DNA from 2 places in the Streptomyces sp. BRA346 genome. Region 2 is predicted to be linked to the other one. Evidence: riboswitches for the same ligand, from Rfam matches in the RefSeq annotation. Region 2 holds a riboswitch; the other holds the start of a gene.
What was found. Region 2 has a riboswitch for glycine ahead of gcvP (aminomethyl-transferring glycine dehydrogenase). Riboswitches for the same ligand answer to the same signal wherever they lie in the genome.

Region 1 (11,476 bases), on a different contig from region 2:
CTGGGCGTCGTCCTGATGGGCGTTGCCGGAGCCGGGTCGGGAGGAAATCCTGACGGCTGGAACGCCTGGCCTCGGGAAAAACGTAAGGGTAGGACGAGGCAGGAACACCGCGCCGACATCAAGGGGGATGAGGGGAAGAATGGGTCTCACACCATCGAACGCCATGTGGAGAAGACGACTCGTGACATGCGGAGTCGACTGAGGTCGCAGCCGAACATTGAGGCCGACTCCCGCTTCGTCGACGAGAAATCGGCTCAGCGCTTTGTGGACGAGGTCTTGGCTCGACAGCAGGGCAGGATCACAGAGTGGCTCAACGGCTCGAAACCGAGGCTCGCACTACCCGAGACGGTCTTCAGGGAGAACACAGGGCTGACGCTCACCAGGGAGAGCTATCTGAGAGGAGACGCCCCGAGTTGGGTGAACAAGGTGAAGGTTATTCTCAAGCGTGACCCATCGGCAGCATCAGGGTATCGGGTGCTGACGTCCTACCCCGTTCCCTGAACGCTTCCTCCCGAAAGGGATCTCCATGCCCCACTCTCCCGCGCCGGGCCACCGATTCCACGAGATTCAAAACCTGCTCCGCGCGTACACTCACGCGGACTATGCGTTTACCGACACTCCGGCCAGACCGGGTCCCGCCTTGGAAGGGTATCTGCGTGTCATCTCGCGGTTCCCGCAGCGCGGTGACCGTGTCCTCCAAGAGCTCGATGACCTTCTCAGCGTCGGTTTGTTCTCCCCTGAGATTGCCGATGAGGTGGACCTGATGCCTCAAGTGCGCCCCACGGAGGGGAGGGGGGTCGAGGAATCTCTGAGTATCGCACGGGATCACATCCGGGCTTCCCAGCAGAAGCCCAGTGACTATTCCGCACAGGCTCCGCAAATGGGTTGGGAGTGGGAAGAGTGTTTTCCTGAGCTCAATCAGCTCATCGGCGGCTACTTCCACCAGGACTTCTCGTACGAATACTCGTCGTATCGCGAGGCCCTGGAGGACTACCTGCGCGGAAATCCCCAGGATGACCTGAGGCAGGCACGCGAGGAGATCCCCCAGTTGCTGGCCATGGCGGAAAGCGACCGGGAGCTCCGCCGGGCGGTCGCGGCGCTGGGCATGGGTGTCAGCCCTCCGGACGGAGTGCCGCTGAGACAGTGGCTCATTGACATCGCGCACGTCATCGAGCGGCATCTGGGAGGCCAACCCCTCTGGGGCGAGGATCACTGACTTCGGAATGGGGGTGCCCGCCCCGGTAGGCTGACCCCCGATGACGGCAGGCCCGTCGCGCAGGTTCATGGAGGTGAGTCATGACCGCCGAGATGGTCGCTCCCGCGTGGATGCACGAGCAGATCACGGCCGAGCAGTACGACTCCTGGTCCGAGGAGCAGTGCGCGGGTGTCGAGATCGTGGACGGGATGGTCGTCGTGAGCCCCAGCGCGTCCAAGCGGCACAACCGCCTGGCCCGTATCCTCGCGAACGCCCTGGAGGCCGCGTCGGGGCCCGGCTGGAACGCCGACACGGACTTCGACGTCCGGCTTCAGGACGTTCCGCTCACCAATCGCCGTCCCGACGTGGTCGTGTACCGAGCTGAGACGATCGACGTCACGCCCACCCGCCCCGAGCATGTGCTGCTGGTCGCCGAGGTCGTGTCGCCGGGTTCGGAGACCACCGACCGGATCGTCAAGGTCGACCAGTACGCGAAAGCCGGGATCGCCTTCTATTGGCGGATCGAGCAGGCCGCCACCGGCGTACCGCTGGTGTACACCTACGTCCTCGACCCCGCGAGCAGGGCCTATCGCGAGGGAGACGTGTTCACTGGCGTGGTGAAGGTCGCGGCTCCGTTCCCGGTGGAAGTCGACCTCGGCCAGATCTGAGCCCCGCCGAGCCCGGGAAGCCGCTGGTCACCGGCCGCGGCTAGGTTCATGATTTCGTCGCTCCCGCTGACCGCGCACACCGGCCCGTCCCTGACGTTCGGCATCGGCGCCCTCCGCGCGGGGATGGCCTCCGTGCTGTACGGGCTGGGGCTGACCTTCGACGTGCGGGGGATGACCACCCATCAGGGCGCGCGGATGCGGGCGCGGGTCCAGCGGGCGCGGCTGAGCAAGGGTGTGCCGGCCGAGCCCGTGTATCCGGTGTCGCCGGAAGTGCGGTTGCGGATGTCGGGCGGGGGCATAGCCCTCGCGGGGATCGCTCTGTGCGCCGCCGGTATCGCGCTGCTGCACTTGGGGTGACGCCCGGCCGGTCCGTCCTGCCGGGCGGGTGCCCGAGGGATACAGTCCGGCCGGGGACCGGGCCGGGGTCATGGGCGCACGAACGGCCGCCCGTCCACCAGCAGCCACTCGGCCGACAGGCCGAACGTCGGCTCGCGGCTCCGTACGCCGGATCGAAGAGCTGCTCGGGTGGCCGACGCCGTGCGACAGAACGGTCAGCTTGCCCAGCCGACCCCCGAAGCTCGTGGAGACCGCGAGACCCACCGGCGTGGCCAGGCGAACAGCTCCCCTATCCCGCCCCGGAACGCGGACGACTCGGTCGAGGTGACGAGGAGCCGCGTCCGGAAGTCGTCACGGTCAGCACTCGATGACGTTGACCGCGAGGCCGCCGCGCGCCGTCTCCTTGTACTTGACCTTCATGTCGGCGCCGGTGTCCTTCATGGTCTTGATGACCTTGTCGAGGGAGACATGGTGGCGGCCGTCGCCGCGCAGCGCCATCCGTGCGGCGGTGACGGCCTTGACCGCGGCCATGCCGTTGCGCTCGATGCAGGGGATCTGCACGAGCCCGCCGACGGGGTCGCAGGTGAGGCCGAGGTTGTGTTCCATGCCGATCTCGGCGGCGTTCTCGACTTGTTCCGGGCTGCCGCCCAGCACCTCGGCGAGGCCCCCGGCGGCCATGGAGCAGGCGGAGCCGACCTCGCCCTGGCAGCCGACCTCGGCGCCGGAGATGGAGGCGTTCTCCTTGAACAGCATGCCGATGGCACCGGCCGCGAGGAGGAAGCGGATGATGCCTTCCTCGTCGGCGCCGGGGACGAAGCGGGTGTAGTAGTGCAGGACGGCCGGGATGATTCCGGCGGCGCCGTTCGTGGGGGCGGTGACGACGCGGCCACCGGCCGCGTTCTCCTCGTTGACCGCCATGGCGTAGAGGGTCACCCACTCCATCGCGCGGGCGGCCGCGTCGCCTTCGGAGCGCAGGGCGCGGGCGGCGTTGGCGGCGCGGCGGCGGACCTTCAGACCGCCGGGCAGGATGCCCTCCTGGGACAGGCCGCGGGAGACGCAGGACTCCATGACCCGCCAGATCTCCAGCAGACCCGCGCGGATCTCCTCCTCGGTGCGCCACGCCTTCTCGTTCTCCAGCATCAGCGCGGAGATGGACAGGCCGGTCTCGCGGGAGAGCCGCAGGAGTTCGTCGCCGGTGCGGAAGGAGTACTTCAGGACGGTGTCGTCGAGCTTGATGCGGTCTTCGCCGACGGCGTCCTCGTCGACCACGAAGCCGCCGCCGACCGAGTAGTAGGTCTTCTCCAGCAGCGGATGGCCGGACTCGTCGTACGCGAAGAGGGTCATGCCGTTGGCGTGGTACGGCAGGGAGCGGCGGCGGTGCAGGATCAGCTCGTCGGACTCGTCGAAGTCGATCTCGTGACCGCCCTCGATCTCGGCGGCGAGCAGCCGCAGCCGCTTGGAGCTGCGGATGCGCTCGACCTCGCCGTCGGCGGCCTCGACGTCGACGGTGCGCGGGGAGTGGCCCTCCAGGCCGAGCAGCACGGCCTTGGGGGTGCCGTGGCCGTGGCCGGTGGCGCCGAGTGAGCCGAACAGCTCCGCCCGCACCGCCGCGGTGGGGGCCAGCAGCCCTTCGTTCTTCAGCCGCAGGACGAACAACCGTGCCGCCCGCATCGGGCCGACGGTGTGCGAGCTGGACGGGCCGATGCCGATCGAGAAGAGATCGAATACGGAGATGGCCACCGGGGACTCCTTCGTCTGCACGCGGGGCGCGTGCGGGTGGTGCGGTGCGGGGGGCGCGCCGGGGCGCGCCCCCCGGGGTCCGGGCCCCAGGGGCCGGACCCGGGTTACTTCGACAGGTGCGGGTACAGCGGGTGCTTGTCGGCGAGGGCGGTGACCCGCGCCTTCAGCGCCTCGGCGTCGTAGGAGGGCTTGAGCGCCTCGGCGATGATGTCCGAGACCTCGCGGAAGTCCTCGGCGGTGAAGCCGCGGGTGGCGAGCGCCGGGGTGCCGATGCGCAGACCCGAGGTGACCATCGGGGGCCGCGGGTCGTTCGGGATGGCGTTGCGGTTGACCGTGATGCCGACCTCGTGGAGGCGGTCCTCGGCCTGCTTGCCGTCCAGCTCGGAGTTGCGCAGGTCGACCAGGACGAGGTGCACGTCCGTGCCGCCGGAGAGGACGGAGACGCCGACCTCGGTCACGTCGGCCTGGGTGAGCCGCTCGGCGAGGATCTTGGCGCCCTCGACCGTGCGCTCCTGGCGCTCCTTGAAGGCGGAGCCGGCGGCGACCTTGAAGGACACGGCCTTGGCCGCGATGACGTGCTCCAGCGGGCCGCCCTGCTGACCGGGGAAAACCGCGGAGTTGATCTTCTTGGCGAGCTCGGCGGTGGACAGGATGACGCCGCCGCGCGGGCCGCCCAGGGTCTTGTGGGTGGTGGTGGTCACGACGTGGGCGTGCGGTACGGGGGAGGGGTGGAGCCCGGCCGCCACCAGGCCCGCGAAGTGGGCCATGTCGACCATCAGGTACGCGCCGACCTCGTCCGCGATGCGGCGGAAGGCGGCGAAGTCCAGCTGGCGCGGGTACGCCGACCAGCCCGCGATGACCAGCTTGGGGCGGTGCTCCTTGGCCAGGCGCTCGACCTCGTCCATGTCGACCAGACCGGTCTCGGCGTCCACGTGGTAGGGCACCACGTTGTAGAGCTTGCCGGAGAAGTTGATCTTCATGCCGTGGGTGAGGTGGCCGCCGTGCGCCAGGTTCAGCCCGAGGATGGTGTCGCCGGGCTGGAGCAGCGCGAACATCGCGGCGGCGTTCGCCTGGGCGCCGGAGTGCGGCTGGACGTTGGCGGCCTCGGCGCCGAAGAGCTCCTTGATGCGGTCGATGGCGATCTGCTCGACCACGTCGACGTGCTCACAGCCGCCGTAGTAGCGGCGGCCGGGGTAGCCCTCGGCGTACTTGTTGGTCAGGACCGAGCCCTGGGCCTCCATGACGGCGGCCGGAGCGAAGTTCTCCGAGGCGATCATTTCGAGGGTGGACTGCTGGCGGTGGAGTTCGGCGTCGACAGCAGCGGCGACGTCCGGGTCGAGCTCGTGAAGGGAGCTGTTCAGAAGCGACATCAGGGTCCCGATCGAGTAAGGAGGGTCAGTTGTTGGAGAAGGAGGCGTATTCCTCGGCGGAGAGCAGGTCGCCCGGCTCGTCCGTCACCTTCACCTTGAACAGCCAGCCGCCCTCGAAGGGGGCGGAATTCACCAGCGCCGGGTCGTTCACGACGTCCTCGTTGATCTCGGTGACCTCACCGGAGACCGGCGCGTACAGGTCGCTGACCGACTTCGTGGACTCCAGCTCACCGCAGGTGTCACCGGCGGCGACGGTGGAGCCGACATCCGGGAGCTGGACGTACACGACATCGCCGAGCGCGTTGGCCGCGTATTCGGTGATGCCGATCGTCGACACGCCGTCCTGGTCGGCGGCCGACAGCCACTCGTGCTCCTTGCTGTAGCGCAGCTGCTGGGGGTTGCTCATGGTCCGATTCTCCTGGATAGAGGGGTGTGCTTGGGAAACGGGTCTTCAGTGGTGAGACAGACGGGTCACGGGAGGTTTCGGCGCGCGCGGTCATAGAAGGGGAGGCTTTCCCGTGCGCGGGGCCGGAAGACGCCGGAAACGGAGGTTTCAGCGTTCGCGGCGGTAGAAGGGGAGCGCGACCACCTCGTACGGCTCCCGGGTACCGCGGATGTCCACCGACACTCCCGGGCTGCCGGGCGCGGCGTGCTCCGCGTCGACGTACGCCATGGCGATCGGCTTCCCCAGCGTCGGGGACGGGGCGCCCGAGGTGACCCGGCCGATCTCCGACCCGTCGGGGCCCAGCACGGCGTATCCGGCGCGCGGCACCCGGCGGCCCTCGGCGACCAGTCCGGTCAGCGTGCGCGGCGGCCGGGCCTCGGCCTCGCGCGCCGCGGCCTCCAGCGCACCGCGGCCGACGAAGTCGCCGGGCTTGGCGAACTTCACCACCCGGCCGAGCCCCGCGTCGAAGGGGGTCGTGTCGGTGCCCAGCTCGTGCCCGTACAGCGGCATCCCCGCCTCAAGACGCAGCGTGTCCCGGCAGGACAGCCCGCACGGCACCAGGCCCGCCGGGGCGCCCGCCTCGGTCAGCGCCTGCCAGACCCGCTCGGCGTCGTCCGGCGCGACGAACAGCTCGAAGCCGTCCTCACCGGTGTAGCCGGTGCGGGCGATCAGGGCGGGCACGCCCGCGACGGTGCCCGGCAGCCCCGCGTAGTACTTCAGCCCGTCCAGGTCGGCGTCGGTCAGGCCCTTCAGGATCCCGGGGGACTGCGGGCCCTGGACGGCGAGCAGTGCGTACGCGTCGCGGTCGTCCCGTACGGCGGCGTCGAAGCCGGTGGCGCGCTCGGTCAGCGCGTCCAGCACCACCTGGGCGTTCGAGGCGTTGGCCACGACCAGGAACTCCTGCTCGGCGAGCCGGTAGACGATCAGGTCGTCGAGGATGCCGCCCTCGCTGTCGCAGATCATGGTGTAGCGGGCGCGGCCCACGGCGAGCGCCGAGAGATGGCCGACCAGGGCGTGGTCGAGGGCGTCGGCGGCCTGCGGCCCGGTGAGAGCGATCTCACCCATGTGGGACAGGTCGAAGAGCCCGGCGCGGGTGCGCACCGCGGTGTGCTCGTCGCGCTCGCTCCCGTACCGCAGCGGCATGTCCCAGCCCGCGAAGTCGGTCATGGTGGCGCCGAGCGCACGGTGGACCGCGTCCAGCGCGGTGCGGCGGGGCGTGGGCGGGGCGTCGGTCATGGTGCGGCTCCCAGGGTCGTGGTCACGACGATGACGTGCGGGTGGGGCGGATGGGACGACAAGGACGGCACAGCGTCCTCCCCATCTGTCATCGGAACCTGAGAGGTTCGCCGTGACCATTCCCGCGCGGCGGGACTGGCCGGGCTTGCACCTTGGGTGGGGCCACAGACGGCGTGGCCCGCTTTTCAGATCTGCCTCATCCGTGCGGTATCGGGGCCTGAGAGATTCAAGGGAGGGCTTGCTCCTTCGGCGCCTCGGAACAGTCGGCGGAGCCGGTGACCGAGGACTCTCCCGCGCGGATTCGAGCGGCCGGTATGCAGTTGGCGTATGCGGTTGGCGCGGCCATCATCGCACGTCCGCTCCGGAAGGGAACCCCAGATCTTGGCGCTGTTCTGTGAGCGGGGTCGCGCCGGGGCCTCCTTGATGGCCATTACCTTTTCTTGACACTCTCGGGGTACGGAGCCGCTTGACCGACCTTGGAGGACGATCACGGTGCACGGGCAGGGAACATACGCGACCACCCGAGGACCCCTGCCCGCGCGGCAGGAGCGGACGCCGCAGGAGCGGACGGCGTCGGGCGGCACGGTCAGACCGGATCGCCATGCGGCCGTCCACGATCTGCGCGGCGGGGTGGGGGCGGAGCTGCGCTACCCGGCGCGTGACCTGATCATCGCCTCGGGGCTGCCCGGCAGCGGCAAGTCGACCCTGATCAGCCGGGTCGTCCCCGGGTGCGACCCGGGCGGCAGGCCCGTGGTGCGGGTGGACTCGCAGAACACCCGGGAGACTTGGGAAAGACGCATGCCCCGCTGGCTGCCGTACGCCGTCTACCGGCCGCTCGTCCGCTGCGCCCACTACGTGGGGCTGCGCCGGGCGGTCCGCTCGGGCGCCAGCGTCGTCGTCCATGACTGCGGATCCCAGCCCTGGGTGCGCCGCTGGCTGGCCCGGGACGCCCGGCGCACCGGCCGCGGGCTGCATCTGGTGCTGCTGGACGTGGACCCCGCGGTCGCCCTGGAGGGCCAGGCCGCCCGCGGCCGGGGGGTCTCCGGCTTCGCCTTCGGGCGGCACCGGCGGGCGATGGGCCGGCTGGTGACGCGGGTGGAGGGCGGGCTGCCGCCCGAGGGCTGCACCTCCGCCGTTCTGCTGGACCGGGCAGCCGCGAGCCGGTTGCGGGGCATCTCCTTCGAGTGACATGCGAGTCGGGCACCAGTAGGAAACGAGCCACCGGAAGGTGACCGAACGTAACGGCACCTTTCGGTGGCCCGCCCTCACCGCGCCCTCACCGCGCCCTCACCGCGACCCCGGCGCGCTCCCGATGTGCCCCCGCGTGCCCCCGGCGTGAGGAAGTGCTGTGGAGATGCCCGGGCGCCCCATGGCCTTTCGCCGCGCAGCCGTTAGGGTGCTGGTGCAGGTCGGACGAGATGGCGGTTGGACGAAGATGAGTATCCCGGAGCACCAGGGCATAACCCCCGCTCACGGAGGATTTCCCGACGGCGCTTATCCCGCGTTTCCCGGCAATGAGCTGGAAGAGGTGCTCGCCGCCTCGATCGGGGTCGCGGGTGCCGGAGCGCGGATCGTCGAGACGCTCGCCCGCAGCCATGTCTGGATCCCGCTGCCGAACGGCGGCGGCCCCGACAGCCACAGCCTCGACCTGCCCACCGTGGAGATCGAGGGCCAGGCGTTCGTGCCGGTCTTCAGCTCCGAGCAGCAGTTCCTCCAGATCGTGGGCGCCCATATGTCGTTCACGGTCGCCCCGGCCGTGGAGTTCGCCCGCGGGCTGCCGCCGCAGCTCGGCATCGTGGTGAACCCGGACGGGCCGGTCGGCGTCCCGCTGCCGCCGTCCGCGGTCGAGGAGCTGTGCAAGGCCGGGCGCAGCGCGCTGGACGGCCCGGCGCGCGGGGGCCGGGTGCGGCTGTTCGAGCCCGACTGGCAGGAGGAGCCGGTCGACTTCCTGGCCGCCGCCGGGATCGAGTTCGCGAGGGAGCCCGGGGTACGCACCGCGCGGCGCGCCCTGGCCAGCGTCGAGGGTGATCAGCCTGCGCTCTTCGTCGGTGTCCAGCTGGACGCGCCGGACCCGGAGGGACAGGCCCTCGCGGTGGAGGCGCTCGGCCGGGCGCTCGGCGCGGTGCCGGTGCCGTGGACCGTTCAGCTCGTCGCGCTGGACGTCGCGCAGGGTGATCCCGTGGCCACGTGGATGCTGGAGCGCGTACGGCCGTTCTACGACCGTGACCTGTGACGCACTCCGGGGACGGCCACGGGGGACCGTAAGCTGGTTGGATGACCAGTCGGGGCGGCGCGCGTCCCGGTGAGTGCGGGCAAGGCCGAGAGAGGGGCGGACCCAGGTGAGCGCGGGCGCGGATTGGGGGGCGGCTGCCGGGCAGGTCGAGCGGATGCTGGAGCAGGTCGCTCCCGGCCGGTACGACGCCTACGAGGCGCTGCTGCGCGCCCTCTCCGAGGGTCAGGTCTGGATGCTGCTGTGGCACGGTGCGCCCGGCGATCCCGACGCCCAGTACGGCAACATGGACATGGACGGCCACGGTTACGCACCGTGTGTGACGTCCGCTCAGGAACTCGCCGCCAGTGGCTGGAATCGTGCGCATGAGGTGGTGGACGCGCGCCGGATCGCCGACTCCCTCTACCGCGACCACTACGGCCTGTGGCTCAACCCGCACGCCCCCGGCGGCGGCGTCGGCATTCCCTGGCTCGACCTGCGGCGGATCGCGGGCGGGCTGGACCGGCTGCCCGCCGGTCCGCTGCGGGTGACCGATCCGGTCATCGAAATCCCGCAGTTCTATGCCCTGTTGGGGCAGAACGCGCATCGCACCGTCGCGGTGCGCTCGCTGCGCCGGGCCTGGGTGCAGCCCGCGCTGGGCGCCCCGTACCTGGCCATTGGGCTCGATCTGTACGACAACGGCCAGCAGGCCGTGGAGTCCGTGCGGCTGATGATGCAGCAGTCCGTCGGCGTGGTGCCGGAGGGGCTGCCGGTCTCCACGGTCGAGCTGTCGGACGAGCACGATCCGGTGGCGATGTGGATGCGCGCCAACGCCCGGCCGTTTTTCGACCGCGACGCCTACAACGCCGCGCCCGCGCCGCCGCCCCCGTCGTACGGCTATGGCTATCCGCCGCCCCGGCACGCGTACTGAGCGCGTACGGGCCGTTGCGCTGAGTCCGCTTACCTGAACCGCCCACCGCGAACTTCCCGCGGTGGGCGTTTGTTACTGATGCGTTTTCGGGTCACAACTGTCCGTATACCGGAACCGCTTACTGCACATCACGGTTAGGCATCCATTGCCCGTGGGTACTGGCGGGTGATCACAAACGCGATGAAGACTCCCGCTCCAAGGGGCGCGGTTCCGTAAAACGACCCCTTTCGCTCACCTTGTGAACTTAAGCCGCCACAGCGGCGAGTCGTGGGCCGGTCACCACCGGTCGAGAGGGGTCCCCACCACGATGACGGCACCATTGCACGGCACGAGCACCGACGCAGAGCCGGTGGCGACTGCCGATGTGGCGGCGAATGTGGTCAAGGCGTCGGTCGAGGGAAGATCGCTGCGACAGATCGCCTGGAGACGCCTCAAACGCGACAAGTTGGCGCTTGCGGGCGGAGCCGTGGTCGTCTTTCTCGTGCTAGTGGCGATCTTCGCGCCGCTGATCGTGAGCCTGCTGGGCCACCCGCCCAACGAGTTCCACCAGGAGGAGATCGACCCCCTCTTCGGTACCCCCAAGGGCAGCCTGGGCGGCATCAGTTCGGACTTCCTCTTCGGTGTCGAGCCCTCCAACGGCCGCGACGTGTTCAGCCGCGTGGTCTACGGCGCGCGCATCTCGCTGCTGGTGGCCTTCCTCGCGGCCCTGGTCGCCGTCGTCCTCGGCACTGTTTTCGGCATCATCGCCGGATATTTCGGTGGCTGGGTGGACTCGGTGATCAGCCGGGTGATGGACATGCTGCTGGCCTTCCCGCAGCTGCTGTTCATCATCTCCCTGGTCTCGGTGCTCCCTAACGACCTGCTGGGCCTGACCGGCAGCGGGGTGCGCATCGCGGTGCTGGTCTCGGTCATCGGCTTCTTCGGCTGGCCGTACGTCGGCCGCATCGTGCGCGGCCAGACGCTGTCGCTGCGCGAGAAGGAGTACGTGGAGGCCGCGCGCAGCCTCGGCGCCGGCCGCCGCTACATCCTCTTCCGGGAGCTGCTGCCCAACCTGGTGGCGCCGATCACCGTCTACGCGACGCTGATGATCCCCACCAACATCCTCACCGAGGCGGCGCTCAGCTTCCTGGGGGCGGGCGTGAAACCGCCGACCGCGTCCTGGGGGCAGATGCTCTCCAAAGCGGTGGGCACCTACGAGGACGATCCCATGTTCATGATCATCCCGGGTGCGGCGATCTTCGTGACCGTGCTGGCCTTCAACCTGTTCGGCGACGGCGTCCGCGACGCCCTCGACCCCAAGGGCACCCGATGAGGCGCCCCGGCCGCGGATGCCAGGCGGCTCCCCG
Region 2 (11,476 bases):
ACCGGGCCGACGCCGGTGGCCGGGCCCGCGGCAGGCTGGAGCGGGTGGTTGGGCAGGTACGGCGCGAGGTGCTCGCGCACCGCGACCGGGCCGACGCCCGGGCCGCCGCCGCCGTGCGGGATGCAGAACGTCTTGTGCAGGTTGAGGTGGGAGACGTCGCCGCCGAACCGGCCGGGCTCGGCCAGCCCGACGAGCGCGTTGAGGTTGGCACCGTCCACGTACACCTGGCCGCCCGCGTCGTGCACGGCCGCGCAGATCTCGGTGATGTGCTCCTCGAACACGCCGTGGGTGGACGGGTAGGTGACCATGAGGACGGCCAGCTGCTCGCCGTGCTGCTCGATCTTGGCGCGCAGGTCGGCGGCGTCCACCTCGCCGTCCTCGCCGGTCTTGACGACGACGACCTTCATCCCCGCCATGACGGCGCTGGCCGCGTTGGTGCCGTGCGCGGAGGACGGGATCAGGCACACCGTGCGCTGCGGCTCGCCGTTGGCCCGGTGGTACGCCCGCACGGCCAGCAGCCCGGACAGCTCGCCCTGCGATCCGGCGTTCGGCTGGAGGGAGACCTTGTCGTAGCCGGTGACGTCGGCCAGCCGCTCCTCCAGCTCGCGGATCAGCGTCAGATAGCCGTGGGCCTGCTCGACCGGCGCGAAGGGGTGCAGCGCGCCGAACTCCGGCCAGGTGACCGGCTCCATCTCGGTGGTCGCGTTGAGCTTCATGGTGCAGGAGCCGAGCGGGATCATGCCCCGGTCCAGGGCGTAGTCCCGGTCGGCCAGCCGCCGCAGGTAACGCAGCATCGCGGTCTCGGAGCGGTACTGGTGGAAGACCGGGTGGGTCAGGTACGTGTCCGAGCGGAGCAGCTCCGCGGGGAGCGCGTCGGCCGTCGCGGCGTCCAGCTCGTCGATGCCGCTCCCGTCGCCGCCGTCGACGCCGAAGGCGGACCATACGGCGGCCAGCTGGGCGCGGCCGGTGGTCTCGTCGCACGCGATGCCGACATGATCGGCGTCGGTCAGCCGGAGGTTGACCCCGGCCTCCCGGGCGGCGGCCACGACGTCGGCGGCCTTGCCGGGGACGCGCGCGGTGAGGGTGTCGAAGAATGCGTCGTGCACCAGCTCGACGCCGCCCGCCCGCAGCCCCCCGGCGAGGACGGTGGCGTAGCGGTGGGTGCGGCGGGCGATGGCCGCGAGCCCGTCCGGGCCGTGGTAGACCGCGTACATTCCGGCCATCACCGCGAGCAGGACCTGCGCGGTGCAGATGTTGCTGGTGGCCTTCTCGCGGCGGATGTGCTGCTCCCGGGTCTGGAGCGCCAGCCGGTACGCCTTGTCCCCGTCCGCGTCCACCGAGACCCCGACGAGGCGGCCGGGCAGGCTGCGGGCGTGGGCGGCGCGCACGGACATGAACCCGGCGTGCGGGCCGCCGAAGCCCATGGGCACGCCGAACCGCTGGGTGCTGCCGACCGCGATGTCCGCGCCCAGCTCACCGGGCGAGGTGAGCAGGGTGAGCGCGAGCAGGTCGGCGGCGACGGTGACGATGGCACCCAGCTCATGGGCCCGCTCGATGACCGGGCGCAGGTCGCGGACGGCGCCGGAGGCGCCCGGGTACTGGAGCAGCACGCCGAAGACACCGCGCTCGGCGATCTCCTCCGGGATGCCGTCGGTCAGGTCGGCGACCACGACCTCGACGCCGGTCGGCTCGGCGCGGGTCTCGATGACCGCGATGGTCTGCGGCAGACAGTCGGCGTCGACCAGGAAGACGCCCTCCTTGACCTTGCCGACGCGGCGCGACAGCGCCATGGCCTCGGCGGCGGCCGTGGCCTCGTCCAGCAGCGAGGATCCGGCGGTGTCCAGGCCGGTCAGATCGGCGACGACGGTCTGGAAGTTGAGCAGGGCCTCGAGCCGACCCTGGGAGATCTCCGGCTGGTACGGGGTGTAGGCGGTGTACCAGGCGGGGTTCTCGAGGACGTTGCGCAGGATCACCGGCGGGGTGAAGGTGCCGTAGTAGCCGAGGCCGATCATGGACGGCAGCACCTGGTTGCGGTCGGCGAGCGCACGCAGCTCGGCGAGGACCTCGGCCTCGCTGCGGGCCGGCGGCAGCCGGAGCGCCTCGGCACTCTTTATGACCTCGGGTACGGCGGCGGCGGTCAGCTCGTCGAGGGAGCCGAAGCCGACCTGGGCCAGCATCTTGGCCTGCGCTCCGGCGTCGGGGCCGATATGACGCTGCTCGAATGGAGTACCGCGCTCCAGTTCGGCGAGCGAGATGCGGTGGGTGGTCATCAGCGGGGGCCTCCTGGTCTGTGACGACCGGCGAGGGGCACCGCGGCGCGGGTGCCCTTACGGCCTCCCCCTCTGTCATCTCAACCTGAGAGCTTCACCGGCCCGTTCGTGCCTGACCGGCTTTCACCGTCGGTGAGGAGGGGTTCCGGAGCGTGTGCTCCCCGTGGCCCACCCTGCTTTCCAGAGTGACCTCACCCGCACGGTACGTGTGCCTGAGAGATTCCGGGGAGGATTTGCTCCTTCGGCGCCTCCGACACCATTGTCGAAGGACTCTCCCGCACGGGGTCTACAGCCACAGCCAGCGTACCAGCGCGTCTTACTCCCGGGAGGGGTTGGCCGCCAGGTGCTCGAGTGGCCGCGTACGGGGATGTGGCTTTTGGTAGGTATCACCGGATCATCGCCACCTGTGGGAGAGAGCGTGCAGACGGACATCGACCCGCGGACCCTGATCGGCCGCAAGGCATTCGACCGCGAGGGCGCCAAGATCGGCACTGTGGACGAGGTCTACCTCGACGACGCGACCGGCGAGCCCGAGTGGGCGGCGGTACGCACCGGCCTGTTCAGCCGGGACGTCTTCGTACCGCTCGAACCGAGCGAGGTCGTCGGCGACACGCTGCGGGTGCCGTACGACCGGGCGCTGATCAAGGGCGCCCCGGACCTCGGGGTCGGCCGCCATCTCTCCCCGGAGCAGGAGCTCCAGCTCTACCACCACTACGGGCTCGACGTCACCGGCTGACCCCGCTCCCGGCCGGATGCCCTGCGGGCTCGGCAGACTCGGGGGGCTCGGGGGGCTCGGGGGGCCGGACCAGCGGCAGGGGCTCGCCCGGCTCCAGCTCCGGGTCGTCCACGGCGAACGTCCGCACCCGGCCGGGCCCCGACCAGGGCACCTCGAAGCGCACGGTCACCCGCCCCACCCCGCTGCCCTGCACCCAGCCCGCCCCGTACTCCGCGTGCCGCACATCGATCCCCGGCAGCCACGCCCGTGGCCTCCCGGAGCCCTCAGCGGCCTCTGGGGCGCCCGAGCCCTCCGGCTCGGGCATCTCGGCGCCAGAACCCCTCTCCGGGTCCTCCACGGCGCCGTGAGCGGCCTCAGCGGCTTGGGCGTCGTGAGCGGCTTGGGCGGCTTGGGCGAACAGATCCTCCTGCGTGTAGTCCGCGAGCCCCGACACGCCCACCCCCAGCAGCCGCACGCCCGCCGTGGTGTCCACCCCGTCGATCAGCCGCGCCGCGGCCTCCCTGACCACGCCGGGGTCGTCGGTGGGCCCGCGCAGGGTCTCCGAACGGGTCAGCGTCGAGAAGTCGTACCGCCGCACCTTGATCACGACCGTGCGCCCCGAGCGGCCCGCCTCCCGCAGCCGCCGCACACAGCGGTCGGCCAGCCGCGCCACTTCCAGCTGCACCCGGGTCCGGTCGGTCACGTCGACGTCGAAGGTGTCCTCCACCGAGATGGACTTGGCGTCCCGCTCGGCGACCACCGGCCGCTCGTCCCGCCCGCTGGCCATCAGGTGCAGCGACGCCCCGTGGGCCCGGCCCAGCAGCCGGACCAGCTCCGCCTCGCCCGCCTCCCGGGTCTCGGCGACGGTGTGGATCCCGGCCCGGCGCAGCGCCTCCGCGGTGGCCGGGCCGACGCCCGGAAGGGTGCGCACCGGCATCGGGTCCAGCAGCTCCCGCTCCGTACCGGGCTCGATGACCGCCAGGCCGTCCGGCTTGGCCTGCTCGGAGGCGATCTTGGCGAGCATCTTGGAACCGGCCAGGCCCACCGAGCCGGTCAGCCCGGTCACCGCGCGGATGTCGGCCCGCAGCCGCTCCGCCACGGCCCGCGCCACCGCCACCCGCGGCTCGGTGCCGCCCGCCTCCAGGTCCACGAACGCCTCGTCCAGGCTCAGCGGCTCCACCAGCGGCGACAGCGCGCGCAGCAGCCCCATGACCTGGTCGCTGACCTGGCGGTAGAGGGAGAAGCGGGGGGTGAGGTAGGCCGCGTTCGGACAGAGCCTGCGGGCCTGCGCCATCGCCATGGCCGAGTGCACCCCGAACACCCGGGCCTCGTACGACGCCGTGGCCACCACCCCGCGCGGGCCGAGGCCCCCCACGATCACCGGCTTCCCGCGCAGGCTGGGCTTGGCCGCCTGCTCCGCCGAAGCGTAGAAGGCGTCCATGTCCAGATGGAGAATCGTCGGCGCACCCCTCACACGTTCGATGCTGCCGCACACCACTGACAATCGGGCGTCGGCCGCGGGGTGGGAGCGCTCTCAGCCGGCCCGGTTGCGGCGCCGGGCGAGCTCGTCGGCGGGGTTGTGGCCGACCAGGGTCTCGCCGGTGTCCACCCGCTCCCCGTGCAGCTGGGACAGCGCGCTCTCCACGTCCCGCCACACCACGCCCACCGCGATCCCGAAGACGCCCTGGCCACCCTGGAGGAGGTCCACGACCTCGTCGGGCGAGGTGCACTCGTACACCGTCGCGCCGTCGCTCATCAGCGTCATCTGCGCCAGGTCGTCCAGGCCCCGGGTGCGCAGGTGCTGAACGGCAGCCCGGATGTTCTGGAGGGACACACCGGTGTCCAGCAGCCGCTTGACGATCTTGAGGACGACCACGTCCCGGAAGCTGTACAGCCGCTGGCTGCCCGACCCGTACGCGGGCCGCACGCTCGGCTCCACCAGGCCCGTGCGCGCCCAGTAGTCCAGCTGGCGGTAGGTGATGCCCGCGGCGGCGCACGCGGTGGGGCCGCGGTAGCCGACCGTCTCCGTTCCCGCCGCGGCGGGCTCCCGTGGTGCCGTGGGCTGTGCCGCGACCCGAGCCTTCAGTGCCGGATCGGCCGGTGCGCTCCCCTGGAGCGTGTACGGACCGCCGGCTGCCGTGCCGTCGCCGGTGCTTCTCACGCCGACCTCCGTCCTCGACCTGCCTCCTCGAAGGTAGGCAGTCACCCGGGGTGCGTCAACGATCGCCACACTCGGCACGCCGAGTGATAATCACCCTGAGAGTGGTTTCCCGTGTCCCTCGTCCGGGAAAGGCTACTCGAATGCGCTAGCGAGGTCCGGCAGACCGCTTCACTGACTGCTGCTTCCGAAGTCCTCGGGCGAGATCTGGTCGAGGAACTCGCGGAACTTCTCCACCTCGTCCTCCTGCTCGTCCGGGATGGCGATACCGGCGTCGTCCAGCACGCCGTCGCTGCCGTAGATCGGCGTCCCGGTGCGCAGCGCGAGCGCTATGGCGTCGGACGGCCGCGCGCTGACCTCCACACCGCTGGCGAAGACCAGCTCGGCGTAGAAGACCCCCTCCCGCAGATCCGTGATCCGGACCTCCGTGAGGGTCTGGCCGACCGCTTCGAGTACGTCTTTGAATAGGTCGTGGGTCAGCGGGCGTGCCGGAGCCATGCCCTGCTGTGCGAAGGCGATCGCGGTCGCCTCCCCTGGTCCGATCCAGATGGGGAGGTAGCGGTCGCCTCCCACTTCACGCAGGAGCACGATCGGTTGGTTGGAGGGCATTTCCACCCGGACACCCACGACGTCGAGCTCGTTCACACAGCAACCCTAGGACGTGCCCGGCCGGTTTGGATAGTCGGGGCCGGATCGGTCAGTGCGCGGCGGCCCGCAGAGCCGACTGCACCAGGGCCGCGTGCAGCCGGACGGAGAGCGTCGCCAGCTCGCGCGCGCTGGCCTCCGCATGCGCTCTGGTCTGCGGGTTTCGATGCAATCGCAGCGGTGCGACCACTTGCTCGACCAGTCCGGCCTCGCGCTCGGCGGCTGCTTTCATGATCCGCAAATGGCGTGGCTCCAGACCGAAGCGGCCCAGCTCGGCGAGCAGCCGGGCGACCGTCACGGCCTCGACGTCGTAACCGCCGCCGTCGTCGTGCGCGATCAGCCCGTACGACTCCCAATCGGCCAGCTCCGCCTCGCTGACCTGCGCAGATGCCAGCAGCTCGGCCCGGCCCACCCGGGCCACGGTCTGGCTCTCGGGAGACACGGCCCCCTGGTCGGTCCCCGGCTCCAGCAGCTCGTGCGGCCGCGCCCCCGGCGAAACGGCAGGAAGCTGCGGCCGCTCACCCCGCTCCAGGGCCTCCAGGTGCTCTCGGATGACCTTGAGTGGCAGGTAGTGGTCACGCTGCATGCGGAGGATGAGAGCGAGCCGCTCCACATCCTCCTGACTGAACTTGCGGTAGCCCGACGGCGTGCGCCGCGGCTCCACCAGCCCTTCGGACTCCAAGAAACGGATCTTGGAGATGGTGACTTCGGGGAACTCGTCGCGCAGCAGATTCAGCACGGTGCCGATACTCATCGACCGGCCGCCCGCGGGGGCGGTGCCGGTACCGGCACCGCCCGACGGTGTCTGAAGCATGGACGGACCTCCCCTGGCGGGTCAGATGCCGACGCCCCGCTGGCTCGGGTAGAAGACCAGCCGGTACTTACCGATCTGCACCTCGTCGCCGCTGGTCAGGACCACCGGCGCGTCGATCTGCTCCCGGTTGACGTACGTCCCGTTGAGGCTGCCGACGTCGGCGACGGTGAAGCTGCCGTCCTGGCCGCGCCGGAACTCCACATGGCGGCGGGAGACCGTCACGTCATCCAGGAAGATGTCGCTCTGGGGGTGACGGCCGGCCGTGGTCAGATCGCTGTCCAGCAGGAAGCGACTGCCCGAGTTCGGCCCGCGGCGGACCACCAGCAGCGCGGAACCCAGCGGCAGCGCCTCCACGGCGGCCTGGGCCTCCGGGCTGAGCGACGGCAGCGGCGTCTGCCCGGTCACCTCGGAGTCGTACGCTTCGATGCCGGAGATGGAGATCGTCGACGTGGTCTCCGAGGCACGCTCCGAGGGCGCCTGGCCCCGCAGGGGCGCGCCGCAGTTGGAGCAGAAGCGGCTGTCCTCCGCGTTCCGATGCCCGCACCTCGTACAAACAGGCAATCCGGGACCTCCACTACGCGAGGCCGATGAGTCCTCGAAACCTATGCGCCCGGCCGCCGAGGGGTCAACAGAAGACGCGCTCTGGCCGCCCGAAATGTCACCGCCCTGGCCGCCGACCTGATCCCGGAACAGCGGGCGCTCCTCGCTCCCCCCTCCGCTCTCGTCCCCACCACGCCCCGCGCGGTGGCGAGCGGTGCTGCTGCCGCCGTCCTGGCGTGCACTCTTCCCGAACAACTTCCCGAACAACTTCACGGGCGATTCCCCTTGACTGAAACAGACCCGCCCGTGGGGCAGGACAAACCCTCGATGCACACACCAGCAGACGGTCCGGACATCCTCACAACGTCCGCGACCACCAGACAGTTTCCATCACGCGCGACTCTTCTGGTGCGTCGACCCCCCGCATCCACATGGTCTCGCCGAGAGACCCTCATATCGAACCGCCTCACCGTGATGACGACCGAGCGTAGTCAGGGCGCTTCCCCGACCGCAAGGCGTCCACAACGATCTTCTTCTCCCGCCGGACGGACACGGTGGCCTGCTCCTTCTCGAGACTCTGCACCACTCCGCCCGGAATGTTCAGCGCGGGCTCCAGGTCCTCCGGCTTGCCGATCACCTTCACGACGTACGGCTGCGTCACTTTCCGTCCATCGATCTCCACCGAGCCGCCGGCGTCCGAGAAGTAGGAGTTGGCGACCACCCGGACCTTGCCGATCTGGATGGCCTCGGCACCCGCCGCCCGCAGCTCCTGCACCGTGTCGAGCAGCATGTCGGCCTCCACGGAGCCCTGGGAGTCGTCGATGGTGATCTCGATCCCCGGTCCCTGCGCGGCGACCGTTCCCGCGAGCACGCCCAGCTGCTGCTCCTTCTGGAGCGTCTGCTTACGGGCCTCCTCCGCCTGGTCCGAGCTGTTCTCCAGCTCGGTGCGCTGATTCTCCAGACGGCGCTTCTCGTCCTGAAGCCGCTGGGTGCGCGAGTCCAGCTCGTCCAGGATCCGCACCAGGTCCTCCTGGCGGGCCCCGCGCAGCACGCTGTTCTCGTTGGTCGAGCGCACCTGGATGGCCAGGCCCAGGCCCAGCCCGAACAGCAGCACGGCGACGATCAGCTGCGCCCGGGTCACCCGGGGCGGCCACACGCCCTTCAGCAGCCGCTGCCGACCGGTCAGCGCCTCGTCCTTCGCGCCCCCGGGCTTCCCCCCGGGCGCGGCCTCGGCACGGGGCCCCGGCCCGTTCCACGGCCCGCCGCCGTTGCCCGCGCCATCGGCCGGGCGACGCCCGTTCGGCCCCGACGCCGAGGGCGGCCCCGCGGCACCCGGGCCCCGAGGCGGCGCGCCCTGGGGAGCCTGGCCCCGGCCGCCCTGAGGGGCCGGACCCCGGCCACCCTGAGGGGCCGGACCCCGGCCGCCCTGAGGGGCCGGACCCCGGCCGCCCTGGGGCACCTGGCCCTTGGGGGCCGGGCCGCGGGGCGGGGTGCTCCGCGGCAGCGGGGCCCTGAGGGCCGGGCGGGGGCCGGGCGGCCCGTCAGGCCCGGGGCGTGTCGCCTGGGGCGCCGGGGGCTTCAGCGGGGCGGCCTTGCGCCGCTCCTCCCCGTCGGGATGCTCGGGCTTCCCGCTCGCCTCCGCGCGCTTCTCCGGCGGCTTGGGCAGCGCCCCCTGCCCCGGTCCACCCTGCGTACCCGGCTGCTCGGGCGCGCGCTGCTGCCGCGGCTGCCCGGGTCCCTCGGACGCGCCGGTCCGCTCGGGTGCGCCCTGCTGCCGCGGCTGCCCGGGCTGCCCGGGTCCGCTCTGCGGTCGCAGCTTCGCAGACTGCTCGGAGTCGCCAGGCTGCTCGGGGCCACTCCGCCGCGCCGAAGCACCAGGCCGCCCAGGTGCGCCCTGCGGCCGGGACTTCCCGGACGGCTCGGACGCGCCGGGCCGCTCGGAGTCTCGCGGCTTCTCCGCCGTGTTGCGCGGCCCCTCCGCCGTGGCCCGTTCCTCGGACGACTCCGCCGCCTGGGGCTTCTCGGCCTGCCCGGGCCGCTCGGAGTCTCGCGGCGTCGCGAAACGCTCGGGCCGCTCGGCGTCCGAGGCCTGACGGGACTCCCCGAGCTGCTCGGGCTTCCCGGCCGGCCTGGCCTGCTCAGGCCGCTCCGACTCACGCGGCGTCTCGCGCCGCTCCGGCCTCTCGGACTCGCGCGCCGTCGCGGGACGCTCCGGCCGCTCGGAGTCCTGGACCTGACGGGAATCCCCGACCTGCTCAGGCTTTCCGTCCCGCTGGGCCTGCTCAGGCCGCTCAGGCCCGCGCGGGATCTCAGGCTGCTCAGCCCGCTCAGCCCGCTCAGCCCGCTGAGGCTGCTCGGACTTCCCGGCCCGCTCCGCCTCACGCGGCGTCTCGCGCCGCTCCGGCTTCTCTGGGGTGTCGTCGGTCGTCATCGGCCTCACGCCCGGAACACGTGCCGACGGATCGCGGCAGCGTTGGAGAAGATGCGGATACCGAGGACGACCACGACCCCGGTGGACAGCTGGGCGCCGACGCCGAGCTTGTCACCGAGGAAGACGATCAGTGCGGCCACCACCACATTGGACAGGAACGATACGACGAAGACCTTGTCGTCGAAGATCCCGTCCAGCATCGCCCGGAAGCCGCCGAACACGGCGTCCAGTGCCGCGACGACGGCGATCGGCAGATAGGGCTCGACCACCGTCGGCACCACGGGTCGGACCACAAGCCCGACCACGACTCCCACGATGAGGCCCAATACGGCGATCACGATGTGCCCTTCCCTGTTTCGGTGCCACCCTTGCCGGCACCGCCGACTATGGGTTCTGCGCTACGTACGATCAGGCTCGGCGCGGCAGGCAGCCGCACCGTGTCCTGGGCGGAAATGCTCGTGCGGATGTCGTAGTTCTCCTGCAACACGTGGAGGTACTGCCCATCGGCACTGTCCTGGAAAGCGGTGCTCAGTCGCTGCCCGTCCCCCACCGCGAGCACCGTGTACGGCGGCGCCAGCGGCTTGTTGTCGACCAGTATGGCGTCTCCCGCGGCCCTGATCGCCGACAGTGCCGTCAGCCGCTGTCCGTTGATCGCCACGGCCTCCGCGCCCGACTCCCACAGACCGTTGACGACGCGCTGCATGTCGTGGTCGCGTACCCGCCCCGTATCGGAGAAGTCGTTGCTCTCCCTGGGACCCCCGCCGCTCCCCGACGCGGACTGCTTGGCGTCGTTGACCACCAGCTTGACCCCGGGACCGGACACCGCGGTCGCCCCCGAGAGCAGCGCCACCAGGTCGCCCTTGGCTCCCCCGTGCTTCTGGAGCGCCTGCCGCTGCTTCTCCCCCACGTCGCCGCGGAGCTTGTCCACGCTCTTGGCGAGCCCGTCCGCCTTCGCGTTCCCCGACTCGATGCGGTCGATGAGTTCTCCCCGCTCCTTGGCCAGCGTCGGCGCCGATATCCGGGCCTCGGCGGCCCCGATGGTGACCACGATCGCCACCATCACCAGGCCGAGGGCCATCGTCAGCCGCCCGCGCAGGGTGCGCGGCAGACGGGACCGGCCGGTCTCGCCACGCCGTGCGGCCGCCTCGGCGTAGCCGTCGTCGAGGCTGTGGTCCATCACGTTGGTCAGCAGCGACATGGACGCGTCGAGACGCGGGCGCGGGCTCGACGTTTCTGTGCTCCGAACGGGGGGCTGCTGCGACATGCCGCACATCGTCGCACGTCGGGGGCGCCGCCTCCCAATGGCCCCACCGGCGTGCCGGATCCGGGCCGGGGAGAGGGCGCCCCAACGTGTTCAAACGGGTTCAAGAGCCGTCGGAAGACCCCCGGATCAGCGCCCGGCGCTGTCCACGACACCGGCCCACTCGTCGAGCAGCGCCTGCGCCGACGCGTCGTCCGGGCCCTCCGCCCACAGGTGGGTGACGGCCTCGGCCGGGTCGGGCAGCACCATCACCCAGCGGCCGTCGGCCTCCACGACCCGCACCCCGTCGGTGGTGTCCACGGACCGGTCGCCCGCGGCCTCCACGACGTGCCGCATGACCAGACCCTTGACCGCCCACGGGGTGGCCAGGTCACGCCGCTGCACATGGGCCCGCGGAATCCGCGCGTCGATCTGACTGAGCGTCAGCTGGGTGCGCGCCACCAAGCCGATGAGCCGGACGAAGGCGGCTGTACCGTCGAAGACGCTGCTGAACTCGGGGACGATGAAGCCGCCGCGGCCGTCGCCGCCGAAGATCGTCGTCTCGGACCGGGCGACCCGGGTGAGATCGTCCGCCGCGGTCGTCGTCCACTCCACCTGGGTGCCGTGGTACGCCGCGACCTGCTCGGCGATACGGGTCGTGGT

Region 1: linked by a shared signal. The riboswitch ahead of gcvT (glycine cleavage system aminomethyltransferase GcvT) and the one ahead of gcvP (aminomethyl-transferring glycine dehydrogenase) in region 2 are both predicted to bind glycine.

The regions. Positions count from the first base shown of each region.
Region 1 covers NZ_JAIWIH010000018.1:75,490-86,965, reverse strand. Annotated here, with positions in the region: gene LCH29_RS21615 (RNase A-like domain-containing protein) at 1-501, shown strand, start outside; gene LCH29_RS21610 (contact-dependent growth inhibition system immunity protein) at 527-1,216, shown strand; gene LCH29_RS21605 (Uma2 family endonuclease) at 1,297-1,863, shown strand; gene LCH29_RS21600 (hypothetical protein) at 1,912-2,220, shown strand; gene LCH29_RS21595 (L-serine ammonia-lyase) at 2,557-3,939, opposite strand; gene glyA (serine hydroxymethyltransferase) at 4,044-5,309, opposite strand; gene gcvH (glycine cleavage system protein GcvH) at 5,335-5,715, opposite strand; gene gcvT (glycine cleavage system aminomethyltransferase GcvT) at 5,863-6,990, opposite strand; glycine riboswitch at 7,186-7,294, opposite strand; gene LCH29_RS21575 (AAA family ATPase) at 7,483-8,178, shown strand; gene LCH29_RS21570 (enhanced serine sensitivity protein SseB) at 8,426-9,223, shown strand; gene LCH29_RS21565 (enhanced serine sensitivity protein SseB C-terminal domain-containing protein) at 9,330-10,130, shown strand; gene LCH29_RS21560 (ABC transporter permease) at 10,438-11,442, shown strand.
Region 2 covers NZ_JAIWIH010000062.1:2,900-14,375, reverse strand. Annotated here, with positions in the region: gene gcvP (aminomethyl-transferring glycine dehydrogenase) at 1-2,270, opposite strand, end outside; glycine riboswitch at 2,461-2,558, opposite strand; gene LCH29_RS41035 (PRC-barrel domain-containing protein) at 2,689-3,006, shown strand; gene LCH29_RS41030 (DNA polymerase IV) at 2,996-4,459, opposite strand; gene LCH29_RS41025 (MerR family transcriptional regulator) at 4,520-5,146, opposite strand; gene LCH29_RS41020 (bifunctional nuclease family protein) at 5,315-5,788, opposite strand; gene ftsR (transcriptional regulator FtsR) at 5,841-6,602, opposite strand; gene LCH29_RS41010 (FHA domain-containing protein) at 6,624-7,475, opposite strand; gene LCH29_RS41005 (DUF881 domain-containing protein) at 7,609-8,646, opposite strand; gene LCH29_RS41000 (small basic family protein) at 9,579-9,911, opposite strand; gene LCH29_RS40995 (DUF881 domain-containing protein) at 9,908-10,846, opposite strand; gene LCH29_RS40990 (sugar phosphate nucleotidyltransferase) at 10,964-11,476, opposite strand, start outside.